2 regions of the Variovorax sp. LjRoot175 genome follow, and region 2 is predicted to be linked to the other one. Evidence: riboswitches for the same ligand, from Rfam matches in the RefSeq annotation. Region 2 holds a riboswitch; the other holds the start of a gene.

Region 1 (8,160 bases), 680 kb from region 2:
CGAAACCGGCTTCGACGAAACGCCCGAGGTCACCTCGCGCCTGCTGCACGAGTTTGCGGCCGAGGGGCTGGTCAACATCGTCGGCGGCTGCTGTGGCACCACGCCCGACCACATCGCCGCCATCGGGCGCTCGGTGGCGCCGCTTGCGGGGCGCACGCTGCATCGCGCGGCCGCGTATCCCGAAGCGGCCTGAGGTAAAGAAGCACCCTGGCGGTGCACGTCTTTGCGCGGCTGGCCGTTGCTGAGGGTAGGCCGTGGCTGATTGACAACATGTCGAGCGCGCGTAGCCTGAGCGCAAAGGAACATTCCATGAACAAGCTCGTCCAGCGATGGATCGGCATCGGCACCATCGCCCTGGTTCTGCCGGTCGCCGCGGCGGCGCAGGAGGCCTTCGCCCGCGGCACGGTCAATCTGCGTGCCGGCCCCTCGGGCGACTACCCGCTGGTGGCGCGACTCGGCCATGGCCAGCCCTTCGAGGTGCTCGGCTGCACCAGCGGCTATGCATGGTGCGACGTGGTGCTGCCCGACGGGCTGCGCGGCTGGGTCTATGCCGCCAACATCGACTACGCCTACGATGATGACCGGCGCGTGCCCTTGGCCACCTACGGCGCCATCATCGGCGTGCCGATCGTCGGCTTCACGATCGGCAACTACTGGAGCAACCACTACCGCGACCGCCCCTGGTACGGCGAGCGGCGCTGGTGGGGCGGCCACCATCCGCCGCCGCCCGTCGCCGGCTGGCGCCCGGTGCCGGCGCCGCGGCCGGACTGGCGGCCCAATCCGTGGCGCGACCCCGGCTACGCGCATCCGGGACCGGGCTTCCGTCCGCAGCCGCAGCCGGGCTGGCGGCCTTCGCCAGGGCAGCATCCACCGCCGGATCACGGTGTCCGGCCGCCGCGTCCCGACCGCGGTTTCCGACCGCCGGAGCACGCCGGCACGCCGAACGTGCATCCGGGCCGACCGCCGGACGTCCATCCGGGCCGACCGCCGGACGTCCATCCGGGTCGTCCACCGGACGTGCATCCGGGACGTCCGCCGGCCATGAATCCGGGCCAGCCGGGCGTTCGTCCGCCGGCTGCCCTGCCCGGCGCCGAGGCGCGGCAAAGGCAACTGGACCGGATCAACCGCGCGCCGCCCGGCACGACGCCGGGGGACAGCAGGCCAGGCGGCGGCCTGTAGCGCTCTAGGGCTTCTTCTTGCGCGCGATCAGCGCGACGAAGCGCTGCGCGCCCAGGCCCAGCGGGCGCTCGCGCGACCACACCACGTCGACCCACAGGTCGAGCCCGTTCGACAGGTTCTCGAACGGAATCTCCACCAGCGCGCCGGCCGCCACGTGCGGCCGCGCGAAATTGCGCGGCAGCCAACCCCAACCGAGACCGGCCGTGATCAGGCTCAGCGCGGCCAAGGCGTTGTCGGTGCGCCAGACATGGCGCGCAAAGACGAAGCGCGGGTCGCTGGTCGCGAGATCGCGCCCGGCCACCACGATCTGGCGCGTGGTCGTCAGGTGCTCCTCGCGCAGCCGGCCGCCGGCCGCGGCCAGCACCGGATGGTCGGGCGCCATCACGGCCACCATGGTGTCGCTGGCCACTTCCTGAAAGCCCTCGCGGCCGTCGAGGCTGGGCCGCTCGAAGACCAGCGCCAACTGCGCGCGGCCGCTGTGCAGCAGCGCCAGCGCATCGGCTTGCGGCGCCGCCAGCACCTCGACTTCCAGCAGCGGGTATTCCCGCGCCAGCGCGGCCAGCGGCGCGCTCCACGGCGCGGCCAGCAGCTCGGGCGCGATCGCGAGCGTGAGCCGGTTCTCCAGGCCCTGCGTCAGCGCCAGCGCCTGCACCTGCAGCTGCTTGAGCTGCGCGGCGAGCAGCCGCGCCTGCGGCTCCAGCGAACGCGCCGCGGCCGTCGGCTGGGGCTCGCGGCCGCCGCGGTCGAAGAGCGGCAGGTCCAGCTCGGCCTCGAGGTTCGCGATCGCCATGCTCACCGCCGAGGGCACGCGGCCGAGCGCCCGCGCGGCGGCCGAGAAGGAGCCGTGGTCGAGCACGGCCAGAAACACGTGCACGTTGTCGCTGGAAAAACTCATGGCAACGGCCTTTCAATAATTCTGAAAGAAGATGACTTTTTATATCAGATGAGCGCACATAAAGTAGGGGCCAAACCGCCAATCCAAACAGGAAGATTTCATGCAAGGGCTCAAGCGCCGCGTCGTCTACATCACGCTCTACGAAGGTCTCGCCATCGTCGCGGCCAGCGCCGGACTGGCGCTGATGTCGGGGCAGGGCATGGGCCACTCGGGCGTGCTGGCCGTCATCGCCTCGGTCATCGCGATCCTCTGGAACCTCGCTTTCAACACCCTGTTCGAGCGCTGGGAGTCGCGCCAGGCCGTGCGCGGCCGCAGCTTGCGCCGCCGCGTCGCCCACGCGATCGGCTTCGAGGGCGGCCTGGTCGCCTTCCTGGTGCCGGTCTTCGCCTGGTGGATGGAGGTGAGCCTGTGGCAGGCGCTGGTGATGGACCTGGGCCTGGTGGTGTTCTTCCTGGTCTACACCTTCGTCTTCAACTGGGCCTTCGACCTGCTGTTCGGCCTGCCCGCATCGGCCGCCGGCGTGGCCCAGCCGGCGTAAAATCCGCGGCTCCCAAGGAGCGTTGCAGCGCGGTACCTTCCGTCCGAAGCGTCCGCGTCAGGCTTGGGCTTGCAACGACGCTCGCCTGACCCACGTTCCGCAGGTGAGCCCATGTCCTCCGATCCGTCTTCCGTCCCTGTTCTCCCGGTTCCTCCGATGAAGCTGTCCGGCCTCGAGCCGGTGCAGATCGGCCGAGGCACGCTCTTCGTCAACATCGGCGAGCGCACCAACGTCACCGGCTCCAAGGCTTTCGCCCGCATGATCCTGAACGGCCAGTTCGAGGAAGCGCTGGCGGTCGCGCGCCAGCAGGTCGAGAACGGCGCGCAGGTGATCGACATCAACATGGACGAGGCCATGCTCGACAGCAAGGCCGCGATGGTGCGCTTCCTGAACCTGATCGCCAGCGAGCCCGACATCGCGCGCGTGCCGATCATGATCGACAGCTCCAAGTGGGAGGTGATCGAAGCCGGCCTGCGCTGCATCCAGGGCAAGGGCATCGTCAACTCGATCAGCATGAAGGAGGGCGAGGCCCAGTTCAAGCACCACGCGACGCTGCTGCGCCGCTACGGCGCGGCCGCGGTCGTGATGGCCTTCGACGAGCAGGGTCAGGCAGACACCTACGAACGCAAGATCGAGATCTGCGAGCGCGCCTACCGCATCCTGGTCGACGAGATCGGCTTCCCGCCCGAGGACATCATCTTCGACCCCAACATCTTCGCGATCGCCACCGGCATCGAGGAGCACAACAACTACGCGGTCGACTTCATCAACGCCACGCGCTGGATCAAGGAAAACCTGCCGGGCGCCAAGGTGTCGGGCGGCGTCTCGAACGTGAGCTTCAGCTTCCGCGGCAACGACCCGGTGCGCGAAGCGATCCACACCGTGTTCCTCTACCACGCGATCAAGGCGGGCATGGACATGGGCATCGTCAACGCCGGCATGGTGGGCGTCTACGACGACCTCGAACCCGAGCTGCGCGAGCGCGTGGAAGACGTGGTGCTGAACCGCCGCCCCGACGCCGGCGAGCGCCTGGTCGAAGTGGCCGAAACCGCCAAGAGCGGCGCCAAGGACGAGAGCAAGAAGCTCGAGTGGCGCGGCACGCCCGAGCACCCGGTGCACGTGAACCAGCGGCTCTCGCACGCGATGGTGCACGGCATCACCGACTTCATCGTCGAGGACACCGAAGAGGCCTACCAGCAGATCCTGGCCAAGGGCGGCCGGCCGCTGCATGTGATCGAAGGCCCGCTGATGGACGGCATGAACATCGTTGGCGACCTGTTCGGCCAGGGCAAGATGTTCCTGCCGCAGGTGGTGAAGTCGGCGCGCGTGATGAAGTCGGCCGTGGCCCACCTCATTCCCTACATCGAGGAAGAGAAGCGCCAGGACGAAGCCGCGGGCCGCGACGTGCGCACCAAGGGCAAGATCATCATCGCCACCGTCAAGGGCGACGTGCACGACATCGGCAAGAACATCGTGACCGTCGTGCTCCAGTGCAACAACTTCGAGGTGGTGAACATGGGCGTGATGGTCCCGTGCCACGAGATCCTGGCGCGCGCCAAGGTCGAGGGCGCGGACATCGTGGGCCTGTCGGGCCTGATCACGCCCAGCCTCGAGGAGATGCAATACGTCGCCGGCGAGATGCAGAAGGACGAGCATTTCCGCATCAAGAAGATCCCGCTCCTGATCGGCGGCGCCACCACCAGCCGCGTGCACACGGCGGTGAAGATCGCGCCGCACTACGAAGGGCCGGTGGTCTACGTGCCCGACGCCTCGCGCAGCGTGAGCGTGGCGCAGTCGCTGCTGTCCGACCAGGCGGCGGCCTACATCGACGAGATCAACGCCGACTACGACAAGGTCCGCCACCAGCACGCCAACAAGAAGCAGACGCCGCTGTGGCCGCTGGCGAAGGCGCGCGCCAACAAGACGCCGATAGCCTGGTCGAATTACCTGCCGCCGGTGCCGAAGTTCATCGGCCGGCGCGTGTTCAAGAACTTCGACCTGACCGAGCTCGCGAAGTACATCGACTGGGGGCCGTTCTTCCAGACCTGGGACCTCGCGGGCCCGTTCCCGGCGATCCTGAAGGACGAGGTGGTCGGCACCGAGGCCGTGCGCGTGTATGCCGACGGCCAGCGCATGCTCAAGCGGCTGATCGAAGGGCGCTGGCTCAGCGCCAGCGGCGTGATCGGCTTCTGGCCCGCCAACACCGAGAACGACGATGACATCGTGCTCTACACCGACGAATCGCGCACCGAAGCCGCGCTCACCTGGTACGGGTTGCGCCAGCAGACCGAGAAGCAGGCCATCGAAGGCGTCATGCGCCCGAGCCGCTGCCTGGCCGACTTCGTCGCGCCGCGCGAGAGCGGCCTGAAGGACTACGTCGGCATGTTCGCCGTCACCGCCGGGCTCGGCGTCGAGAAGAAGGAGAAGTACTTCGTCGACGACCTCGACGACTACTCGGCCATCATGCTCAAGGCGCTGGCCGACCGGCTGGCCGAAGCCTTCGCCGAAGCGCTGCATCACCGCGTGCGCACCGATCTCTGGGGCTATACGCCCGACGAGGGCTTGAGCAACGAGGACATGATCGGCGAGAAGTACCGCGGCATCCGCCCCGCGCCGGGCTATCCGGCATGCCCCGACCACAGCGTGAAGCGGCCGATGTTCGACCTCCTGAACTGCGCGGACATTGGGATGACCCTGACGGAGAGCCTCGCCATGATGCCCGCCGCCAGTGTCAGCGGCTTCTACCTGAGCCATCCTGAGGCGACCTACTTCAACGTCGGCAAGATCGGGCACGACCAGTTGCAGGATCAGGCAGCGCGACGCAAGCAGAGCGAAGCGGATCTCGAGCGGCTGCTGGCCCCCAATCTCTGATGCTTCAGAAACTGATGTTTGCTGCCGCGCACTATGCGGCGCTGGCGATCTTCGTTGCCGGCTGCTGGGGCTTCGGGCGGGTGGTGCAGTCGCGCATGGGTTCGCCGGTGCGCCACGACGTCTGGCTCGAGACCGCGGTGGCCACCGCGCTCGGCGTCGGGGTCTTCATCTGCGCGTTCCAGCTGCTCGGCATCGCGGGCGCGTTCGACACCGCCGGCGTGCTGCTGCTGGCCGCGATCGGTTTTGCGGTGGCGTGCGTGCAGTTTCCGGCATGGAGGCGGGAGGTGCGCGCCTTCGACCCGGGGCTGCCCCTGTCATGGGTCGACAAGGCGGGCCTGGTCGCGCTGGCGCTGGTCGCGCTGCCGACGCTGCTGGCGCCGCTGGCGCCGCCGGCCGCCTTCGACGAGTTGATGTACCACCTGCCGTATGCGCGCGAGGTGGCGCAAAGCGGCTCTCTCGGCATCCATGAGTGGCTGCGCTATCCCTGGTTTCCGTACAACTACAACCTGCTCTATGCCGCCGCGCTCTTGATCGGCGACGACGTGCTGGCGCATTTCCTGAACGCGCTGGCCGGCTGGCTGTCGGTGTGGATGGTCTACCGCCTGGGCGTGCTGCACCTGAACCGCGTGCTGGGCTGCGCGGGCGCCGCCATCTGGCTCGGCATGGGCGACTATTCGAACGCCTTGATCGACACGGGCGTCGCGCTGTTCGTGCTGGCGGCCTGCACGGCCCTGTGGTGGTGGCGCGAATCGCCGCCGGAGCAGGGCCCGCGCTGGCTGGCGCTGGCGGCTTTCTTCCTCGGCCTCGCGGCGGGCTCCAAGTACCAGGCGCTGACCTTCCTGCCGCTGGTGGCCTGGTTCGTGATCCGCCGCGAACGGCGCCCGGGCGTCTGGGCCGTCGCGCTGCTGTGCTTTCTCGTTCCCTGCATCTACTGGTATGCGCGCAATGCCGTGATGACGGGCGATCCCTTCAATCCCATCGGCGCCAAGCTCTTCGGCTTCAGCAACTGGAACCTGGCCGACTACAAGAACCAGCTCGACGACGTGCGCATCCATGCCGCCTTTCCCAGCCTCCTGATCTGGCCCGTGGTGCTCGCGCCTCTCAGCAAGGCCTGGCGACGCTCGCCGGCCGTGCACGCCGCGATCATCTTCTGCGCCTACTCGGTGCTCGTGTGGGCGCTGACCTCGCGCTACCCGCGCTACTTGACGGCTTCGTTCCCGCTGATCGCGCTGATCGCGGTGCTGGGCTGGCAGGTGCTGCTCGGCTGGATCGTGGCGGGGCTGCGCTGGCTGCTGCCGGTAGCCGGCCGCGTGGGCTGGCCGGCGCGCGCGGGCAGTCTCTTCGTCGTTGTCTTTCTGGCAGCGCTCGCGGCGGTGTCGGTCCGGCATACCGCGCGCGCGCTCACCAAGGTGTCGCCGACGCCCGAGACGCGGGAGGCCTTCCTGCGGGCCAACGTGCCCGGCTATGCCGTCATGAACTACCTGCGCGAGCACGCCACCGGCCGCGTCTACCAGATCGCGCTGAGCGAGGCGATCTACTACGGGCCCAACCCGATCTGGGGCGACGCGCTGGGACCGTGGCGCTACACGGACTTTCTTCCTCTTCCCCCGGCCGAGATGGCGCGCAAGCTCGCGGCACTGGGCTTCGAGGCCATCGTCATGCCCTACACGATGGTGCCGCAGATCACGACCAAGCCTGGATTCGACGATCATTTCGCCTTGATGTACGAGAAAGACGGCGCCAAGGCCTATCGCATCCTGCAATACAAGAATGACCGAGCACCCTGATCCGCGCCCAGCCCCGCTGCCCCCGCTGCCCGCACTGCCCGCACTGCCCGCACTGCCCGCATTGCGTATAGCCGCCGTGATCCCGTGCTTCAACGAGGCACTGGCCATCGCGCAGGTGGTGGACGAGTTCCGCGCGGCCCTGCCCGAGGCCGAAGTCCATGTGTTCGACAACGCCTCGACCGACGACACCGCGGCCGTCGCCCGCGCCGCCGGTGCGCGCGTGACGCACGTGGCGCTGCGCGGCAAGGGCAATGTGGCGCGGCGCATGTTCGCCGACGTCGAGGCCGACATCTACGTGATGGTCGACGGGGATGCAACCTACGACCTCGGCGAGCTGCGCCGCCTGGTCGACACGCTGGTCGAAGGCAACCTCGACATGGTGGTCGGCTCGCGCGTCGACGATGGCCACGACGCCCACACCTACCGAACGGGGCACCGCTTCGGCAACCGCCTTCTGACCGGCGCGGTGGCGGGGCTCTTCGGCGGCCATCTCACCGACATGCTCTCGGGCCTGCGCGTGTTCTCGCGGCGCTACGCCAAGTCCTTCCCGGCCGTCTCGGAGGGCTTCGAGATCGAGACCGAGCTCACGGTCCATGCGCTGGAATTGCGCATGCCCTTCGCTGAACTGCCGGTGCGCTACCGCTCGCGCCCGGAGGGCTCGCACAGCAAGCTCTCGACCTACCGCGACGGCTGGCGCATCCTCAAGACCATCTGCAAGCTGTTCGTGAGCGAGCGGCCGCTGCTCTTCTTCTCGGGCATCGCGACCGTGCTGGCGCTGGCCTCGCTCGCGGCGGCCATGCCGCTGGCCCTTACCTACATCGACACGGGCCTGGTACCGCGCCTGCCGACGGCCGTGCTGCTGACCGGCACCATGCTGGCCGCGATGCTGG
Region 2 (8,160 bases):
GCCGCGCAGCGGGCGCTCCTGGGCATCGAAGGTGCGCACGGTCCAGACGCCGGGCGAGACTTTTTCGAACAGCGCGTCGGGTTCCAGCGCCTGCGCGCCGCCGGTGGCCAAGCCGCCTGCGATGAGCAGCGAGGTCCAGCGCAACGAATTCTTCATTGCCATCGTCATGGCTTGGCCGGCAGCAAGGCGCTGAGGTCGTCCATCGAGACCCGTGCAGCGGATGCGGGAACCGCACCAGCCGGCTCGGGCGCCGCCGGGCGAGCGCCTTGGGCGCTGCTGCCGCCGGAATCCTTCTTCGCCACCACAGTGCCGGTCACGGGGGGCTTGGCGGCGGCAAGCGGGGTCGTCGTGCCCACGGTCACCCCCGCCACGGGCTGGTCGCCCTGCTGCGTGCTGCGGTCGAAGGTGCGCTCCTCGCCGAAGACGAGTTGCATCCAGCTCGGATAGTTGAAACCCGAGCCGGTCCCCACATCGATCGCGGCGCCGATTGCACCGCCGATGAGGACGTTGCCCACCATGCCCGCATTCACGCGTGAAACGGCCGATCCGACGGCTGGCGCCTGTCCCGCCTGCGTGCAGTGGATCGAAAGATTGCCGCCCGAGCGCCGCACGGGCACGCTCTGTCCGGACAGCCCGAGGGCCTCCCCCTTGTCGTTGGAAAGCCTGCATTCCGCGCCTTCGACCGTCTGTCCGCCCGGGGTGAGCGTCTCGATCTTCACGGTCTGCGTGGTGCCGTGCGTGACGGAGGCGCAGCCCATCAAAATAGACAGAACGGCTGTGCCCACGCACAGGCCCCAGAATCGCCAGCTTGCTCCTCGCATCCTCGACCCCTCTTGTAATTCAATGTTACGGCGCGTGAGTCTAGCGTTCCCCCGTTCATCTTCCAGGCACTATTTCTCATGTTCAGCTACCGCCACGCCTTCCATGCCGGCAACCACGCCGACGTGCTCAAGCACACGGTGCTGATTGCCACGCTCGACCACCTGCTCGAAAAAGAGGCGGCCCTGACGGTGGTCGACACGCACGCAGGTGCCGGCCTCTACCGGCTCGACGGCGACTACGCGGGCACCAGCGGCGAGGCCGCCGAGGGCGTGCTGCGCCTCCTTTCGGAGGCGAAAGACGCGGCCGCGGCACCGCTGCCCGATGCGCTCGCGCGCTACCTCGAAGTGGTCCGCGACTTCAACCCCAAGGGCGGCGCGCGCATCTACCCCGGCTCGCCCTTCATCACGCACCACCTGCTGCGCGAGCACGACAAGCTCAAGCTCTTCGAGCTGCACCCGACCGATGCGCGCACCCTCGACGCCAACATCGCGCAGCTCGAGGCCGGGCGCCAGATCGCGGTGCTGCGCGACGACGGTTTCGGCAGCGCGACCAAGTTCCTGCCGCCGCCCTCGCGCCGCGCGCTGGTGCTGTGCGACCCGAGCTACGAGATCAAGAGCGACTATGCGCGCGTGCTCGATTTCGTGACCGCGGCGCTCAAGCGCTTCGCGACCGGCACCTATGCCGTGTGGTATCCGATCATTCCGCGGCCCGAGGCGCACGACCTGCCGCGCCGGCTCAAGACGCTGGCCACCAAGGCCGGCAAGTCCTGGCTGCATGCGACGCTGACGGTCAAGTCGAGCAAGATCGTCACCGACGCGTCGGGTGCCACGCATCGGCCGGGCCTGCCGGCGAGCGGCATGTTCCTGATCAATCCGCCCTACACGCTGAAGGCGCTGCTCGAGCCCGCGCTGCCGCAGATGGCGCAGCGCCTCGGCCAGGATCGCCACGCCGCCTCCTCGCTCGAGAGTGGCGGCTGAGCCGGCCGCCGCGGCGCGCTTCAGCGCCGCTGGCGCGGCGGCACTTCGCGGCTTCGTCTGGCCGCAGGAGGCTTCTTGGCAGGCGCTTCGGCAGCCGGCGCCGCGTCCGCTACCCCATTCGCCTCGACCACCGCGCCGGCACAGCGCGCGCCGTTCTTGTCCATGATCGACAACGCAACCTGCTTGATGCCCATCCCCAGCATGCCGATCGATTCGGCCGCGGCACGGCTCAGGTCGATGATGCGGCCCGAGGCATACGGCCCGCGGTCGTTGATGCGGACCAGCACCTCGCGCCCGTTCACCAGGCTGCGCACGCAGACGCGGGTGTTGAAGGGCAGCGTCTTGTGCGCGGCCGTCAGCTCCGTCATGTCGAAGCGCTCGCCGTTCGCGGTCTTGCGCTGGTGGAACTGGATGCCGTACCAGGAAGCGCCGCCGCGCTCGAAGATTTCGCGCGGGCCCGCGTCGCCCGGTGCGCCGTCGTCCGGCAATTCGTCGGCACCCGGCCCCGCGAGGTCATAGCGCGCCGAAGGCACCTGCGAACGCGGCGGCGCGCCGGGCGGCAGCGCGGGCTGCCGCGCCAGCGGCCGCAATCCCTGCGCGCCCTCGCCGGGCGAGGACGAGCGCGGCGTGGTGCAACCCGCCAGCCAGACGGCGGCGGCGACGAGCGCCAGCCGTCCGGCGAGGCGGCGCGACCTCATTCGTCCCAGCCCAGCCGCTCCAGCAACGCGAGCGTCGCCACCGACTGGTTCATCGTGTAGAAGTGCATCGCCGGCGCGCCGCCGCTGGCGAGGCGCGCGCAGAGCTCGGTCACCACGTCGAGACCGAAGGCCTTGATCGAGGCCATGTCGTCGCCGAAGCCCTGCAGCCGCAGCCGGATCCAGCGCGGGATCTCGGCGCCGCAGGCATCCGAGAAGCGCATCAGCTGGGTCGAGCTCGTGATCGGCATGATGCCCGGCACGATCGGCGCCGCGAGCCCCAGCTTGCGTGCCTCGTCGACGAAGCGGAAGTAGGCCTCGGGGCTGAAGAAGTACTGCGTGATCGCCGAGTCAGCGCCCGCATGCATCTTGGCCGCGAAGGCCTGCAAGTCCGCTTCGGGCGAGCGTGCCTGCGGATGCACTTCGGGATAGCAGGCGACCTCGATATGGAAATCGCGGCCGGTCTCTTCGCGGATGAAGGCGACGAGATCGCTCGCATAGTGGAACTCGCCGCCCATGCCGTAGCCGCTCGGCAGGTCGCCGCGCAGCGCGACCAGGCGCTTGACGCCCATGGCCTTGAGCTCCGCCAGCTGCTCGCGCACCGTGCTGCGGGTGGCGCCGATGCAGGAGAAATGGCAGGCGGCATCGACACCTTCGCCGAGGATCTCGCGCACCGTGCCGAAGGTGCCCTCGTGCGTCGAGCCGCCGGCGCCGTAGGTCACCGAGCAGAACTCGGGCTGCCGCACGTAGAGCTGCTGGCGCACGGTGCGCAGCTTGGCCGCGCCTTCGGGCGTCTTCGGCGGAAAGAATTCAAAGCTCAACGGAAGGCGCACGGCCGGCTCCTGGTTCGCCGTTCGCACGAACGGCATGGATGAAGAATTCGCGGTTGCCGTCGCCGCCCGTGATCGGGCTGTCGAACCACGCTGCAACGCGCAGGCCGAGCTCCGCGCACGCCGTGCGCAGGCGCTGTTCGACCACTGCAAAAAGCGCCGCATCGCGCACGATGCCGCCCTTGCCGACCTGTCCCGGCTGCAACTCGAATTGAGGCTTGACCAGCATCAGAAGTTCACCGGCCGGTGTGAGAAACGGTTTCAGCGCGGGCAGCACCAGCGTGAGCGAGATGAACGAGAGATCGCCGACGATCAGATCGAAATGCGTGTAGTCGGGCGAAGCATCGGCCCAGGCGGACGCGTCGAGCGTGCGCGCATTGACGCCTTCGACGGCGGTCACGCGCGCATCCTCGCGTATCCGTGCATGCAGCTGGCCATGGCCCACGTCCACGCCCACCACATGCGCGGCGCCGCGCTGCAGCAGGCAGTCGGTGAAGCCGCCGGTCGACTGGCCGACGTCGAGGCAGCGCTTGCCCTGCACGTCGATGCCGCTCGCAGCGAGCGCGCCTTCGAGCTTGAGCCCGCCGCGCGAGACGTAGCGCGCCTCGGCCGCATCGACGAGCTCGAGTTCGGCCGTCTCCGGCACCTCGTCGCGGTTCTTGCCGACCACGCGCCAGGTCGTGCCGTCGCGCCAGCGCAGGCCGCCCGCGATCAGCCGCACGGCCTGCGAGCGCGAGGCGGCCAGGCCGCGTTCGACGAGCAACTGATCGGCGCGCACGCGCTCCGCTCAATAGCGGTAGGTGTCCGGCTTGTAAGGGCCGTTCTTGTTCACGCCGATGTAGGCGGCCTGTTCGTCGGTCAGCTCGGTCAGCATCGCGCCGACCTTCTTCAGGTGCAGGCGCGCCACCTTCTCGTCGAGGTGCTTGGGCAGCACGTAGACCTTGCCGGCCTGGTAGGCATCGGGCTTGGTGAAGAGCTCGATCTGGGCGATGGTCTGGTTGGCGAAGGACGAGGACATCACGAAGCTCGGATGGCCCGTGCCGCAGCCCAGGTTCACGAGGCGACCCTTGGCCAGCAGAATGATCTTCTTGCCGTCCGGGAAGGTGATGTGGTCGACCTGCGGCTTGATCTCTTCCCACTCGTACTTCTCGAGCGAGGCGACGGCGATCTCGTTGTCGAAGTGGCCGATGTTGCAGACGATCGCCTGGTCCTTCATCGCGGCCATGTGCTCGTGGCGGATCACGTCGCGGTTGCCGGTGGTGGTCACGAAGATGTCGGCCTTGTCGGCGGCGTACTCCATGGTGACGACCTTGTAGCCTTCCATCGCGGCCTGCAGCGCGTTGATCGGGTCGATCTCGGTCACCCACACCTGGGCGCTCAGCGCGCGCAGGGCCTGGGCCGAGCCCTTGCCCACGTCGCCGTAACCGGCCACGCAGGCGACCTTGCCGGCGATCATCACGTCGGTGGCGCGCTTGATGCCGTCCACCAGCGATTCGCGGCAGCCGTAGAGGTTGTCGAACTTGCTCTTGGTCACCGAGTCGTTCACGTTGATGGCGCGGAACAGCAGCGTGCCCTTGGCGCTCATCTCGTTCAGGCGGTGCACGCCGGTGGTGGTCTCTTCGGTTACGCCGATGATCTCGGCCGACTTGCGCGTGTACCAGGTCGCGTCGACGGCCAGCTTGGCCTTGATCGCCGCGTAGAGGATGCGCTCCTCGTCGCTGGTCGGGTTGGCCAGCACGCTCTGGTCCTTCTCGGCCTTCTGGCCCAGGTGCATCAAGAGCGTGGCGTCGCCGCCGTCGTCAAGAATCATGTTCGGGCCTTCGCCGGCCGAGCCCTTGGGACCGAAGTCGAAGATGCGGTGGGTGTAGTCCCAGTAATCTTCGAGCGACTCGCCCTTGATCGCGAACACCGGCGTGTTGGTGGCCGCGATGGCGGCGGCGGCATGGTCTTGCGTCGAGAAGATGTTGCACGAGGCCCAGCGCACGGTGGCGCCCAGCGCCTGCAGGGTTTCGATCAGCACTGCGGTCTGGATCGTCATGTGCAGTGAGCCGGTGATGCGTGCGCCCTTCAGGGGCTGGCTCTTGGCGAATTCTTCGCGGATGGCCATCAGGCCGGGCATTTCGGTTTCCGCGATGCGGATTTCCTTGCGGCCCCAGGCGGCAAGGGAGATATCGGCGATGGCCTGGTCGGCGGTGGACTTGAGAACGGCGCTCATGTGGACTCCAAAACAAGTTTGAATGATGCCGCTGTGTTCGGGGGACGAGACTCACCGCGAGAACAGCGGGTGAGCGTGGTTGCGAAGGGGTCCGAGCCTCACGCCTGGCGGCGCTGCAACGCTCCTCGGAAGCGGCATTTTAGCGCGTGCCGCTTTTCCGTCGCCAGCGGCGATTTGCGGATCGGCCTAGACTGCAACGCCCCTCAACCGCCGCCCTCGCGGCCCCATCATCATGTTCAAAGTCAAGCTCTTTGCTGCATCGTTCGTGATTGCCTTGTCCGCCGCGGCGGCGGCGCAGGAAACCGTGCGCGTGCGCGGCGTCATCGCGCGTGCCGATGCGAATTCGCTGACCGTGAAGGACCGCAGCGGCGAAACCGTCACGATGGCGCGCCCTGCCGACATGAACGTCTCAGAAGTCATTCCGCTCACGCTGGCCGACATCAAGCCGGGCAGCTTCGTCGGCGCCGGCGCCGTGCCGCAACCCGACGGCACGCAGCGCGCCGTGGAAGTGCTTGTGTTTCCGGAGGCCGCGCGCGGGACCGGCGAAGGCTTTCGCCCCTGGGACCTGATGCCCCAGAGCACGATGACCAACGCCACCGTGGCGCAGCTCGAAGCGGCGCCGTCCTCAGCGCCGGGCGGCCACAAGCTGCTGCTCAAGTACAAGGACGGCGAGCAGACCGTCATCGTGCCGCGCGGCACGCCGGTCGTGACCTTCAAGCCGGGCAATGCGGACCAGGCGGCCCTGGTGGTGCCGGGCGCCAAGGTGGTGATCACCGCGCAGGTGAAGGAAGGCAAGCCCACCGCGCTGCGCATGCTGGTCGGGCGCAATGGCTTCACGCCGCCGATGTGACGGCTCGTTAAAATTGCGGGCTTTGCCGCCAGCAGCCCGCGCCCGTGAGCGCGCTCCGCGTTCACCCCCATGACCTTCGCCTCCGAAACCCGCCGCCGCCGCACCTTCGCGATCATTTCCCACCCCGACGCCGGCAAGACCACGCTGACCGAGAAGCTGCTGCTGTTCTCCGGCGCGATCCAGATCGCCGGTTCGGTGAAGGCGCGCAAGGCCTCGCGCCACGCCACCTCCGACTGGATGGAGATCGAGAAGCAGCGCGGCATCTCGGTGGCCAGCTCGGTGATGCAGATGCTCTACCGCGAGCACGTGATCAACCTGCTCGATACGCCGGGCCACAAGGACTTCTCCGAAGACACCTACCGCGTGCTGACCGCGGTCGACTCGGCCCTGATGGTGATCGACGCGGCCAACGGCGTCGAAGCGCAGACGCGCCGCCTGATCGAGGTCTGCCGCCAGCGCGACACGCCCATCATCACCTTCGTCAACAAGATGGACCGCGAGGTGCGCGAGCCGCTGGAGCTGCTCGACGAGATCGAGCGCGAACTCGGCATGCCCTGCGTGCCGATGACCTGGCCGGTGGGCCAGGGCAAGAGCTTCGGCGGCATCGTGAACCTGCGCACGCAGGCGATGACGGTGTTCGAGTCGGGCAGCGAACGGCTGCCGCAGGACTTCGAAGCCATGCCGCTGGCCGAGCGCGAAGCGCTGCAGAAGCGCTTCGGTCACGAGTTCGACACCGCCATGGAGAGCATGGAGCTCGCCACCGGCGCCTCGCCCACCTGGGACCGCGAGGCCTTCCTCGCCGGCAAGCAGACGCCGGTGTTCTTCGGCTCCGGCGTCAACAACTTCGGCGTGATGGAAGTGCTCGACGCGCTGGTCGACCTCGCGCCGCCGCCGCAGCCGCGCACCAGCACCACGCTGGTCAACCGGCAGCCGGTGGTCAAGGAGATCCAGCCAGAAGACAAGGACTTCGCCGGCGTCGTTTTCAAGGTGCAGGCCAACATGGACGCCAATCACCGCGACCGCATCGCCTTCGTGCGCATGGCCTCGGGCAAGTACACGCCGGGCATGAAGCTCAAGGTGCAGCGCACCGCGAAGGAGCTGCGCCCCACCAGCGTCGTGACCTTCATGAGCCAGCGCCGCGAGGCGGTGGAAGAGGCCTATGCGGGCGACATCGTCGGCTTCACCACCCACGGGGGCGTGCAGTTGGGCGACACCATCACCGACGGCGCCTCGCTGCAGTTCACCGGCCTGCCCTTCTTCGCGCCCGAGCTCTTCATGACCGTGATTCTCAAGAACCCGCTGCGCACCAAGCAGCTGCAGCAGGGCCTGGCCCAGCTCGGCGAGGAAGGCGCGATCCAGGTGTTCCGGCCGGAGGTCGGCGGGCCGATGCTGCTGGGCGCCGTGGGGCAGCTGCAGTTCGAGGTGGTGCAGCATCGCCTGAAGACCGAATACGACGCCGACGTGCGGCTGGAAGGCTGCCAGTACACCGGCGCGCGCTGGATCACGGCCGACACGCCGGCCGAGCTGCGAGCCTTCACCGACGCCTACCCGGCGCGCATGGCACTCGACGCAGCGAACACGCTGGCTTACCTCTGCACCTCACCCTACGACGTGCGGCTGGCGCAGGAGCGCTTCCCGAGGATCCATTTCCATCCGCTGCGCGAGCATGCGGGGCTTGCACTTCAAACGGCCGGTTGATGCTCCCACTGAGCGCATGGCCCACTGAAGATCGCCAGCAAATCGCAGGCGTCCTTACCGACATCGACGACAC

What was found. A riboswitch is a leader RNA that binds a small molecule or an ion and turns the genes downstream of it on or off. The one in region 2 is predicted to bind S-adenosylhomocysteine.
Region 1: another riboswitch for S-adenosylhomocysteine. It lies ahead of metH (methionine synthase); the one in region 2 lies ahead of ahcY (adenosylhomocysteinase).

Annotation. Positions count from the first base shown of each region.
Region 1 covers NZ_CAXURY020000001.1:273,992-282,151, forward strand. The annotation lists gene ACSQ89_RS01430 (homocysteine S-methyltransferase family protein) at 1-193, shown strand, start outside; gene ACSQ89_RS01435 (SH3 domain-containing protein) at 310-1,179, shown strand; gene ACSQ89_RS01440 (LysR family transcriptional regulator) at 1,184-2,074, opposite strand; gene ACSQ89_RS01445 (PACE efflux transporter) at 2,175-2,612, shown strand; S-adenosyl-L-homocysteine riboswitch at 2,623-2,702, shown strand; gene metH (methionine synthase) at 2,724-5,483, shown strand; gene ACSQ89_RS01455 (ArnT family glycosyltransferase) at 5,483-7,270, shown strand; gene ACSQ89_RS01460 (glycosyltransferase family 2 protein) at 7,254-8,160, shown strand, end outside.
Region 2 covers NZ_CAXURY020000001.1:951,017-959,176, reverse strand. The annotation lists gene ACSQ89_RS04775 (S1C family serine protease) at 1-156, opposite strand, end outside; gene ACSQ89_RS04770 (hypothetical protein) at 165-785, opposite strand; gene ACSQ89_RS04765 (23S rRNA (adenine(2030)-N(6))-methyltransferase RlmJ) at 900-1,799, shown strand; gene ACSQ89_RS04760 (septal ring lytic transglycosylase RlpA family protein) at 1,820-2,497, opposite strand; gene metF (methylenetetrahydrofolate reductase [NAD(P)H]) at 2,494-3,327, opposite strand; gene ACSQ89_RS04750 (TlyA family RNA methyltransferase) at 3,305-4,102, opposite strand; gene ahcY (adenosylhomocysteinase) at 4,112-5,539, opposite strand; S-adenosyl-L-homocysteine riboswitch at 5,604-5,671, opposite strand; gene ACSQ89_RS04740 (hypothetical protein) at 5,772-6,389, shown strand; gene ACSQ89_RS04735 (peptide chain release factor 3) at 6,459-8,087, shown strand; gene ACSQ89_RS04730 (HAD-IIB family hydrolase) at 8,087-8,160, shown strand, end outside.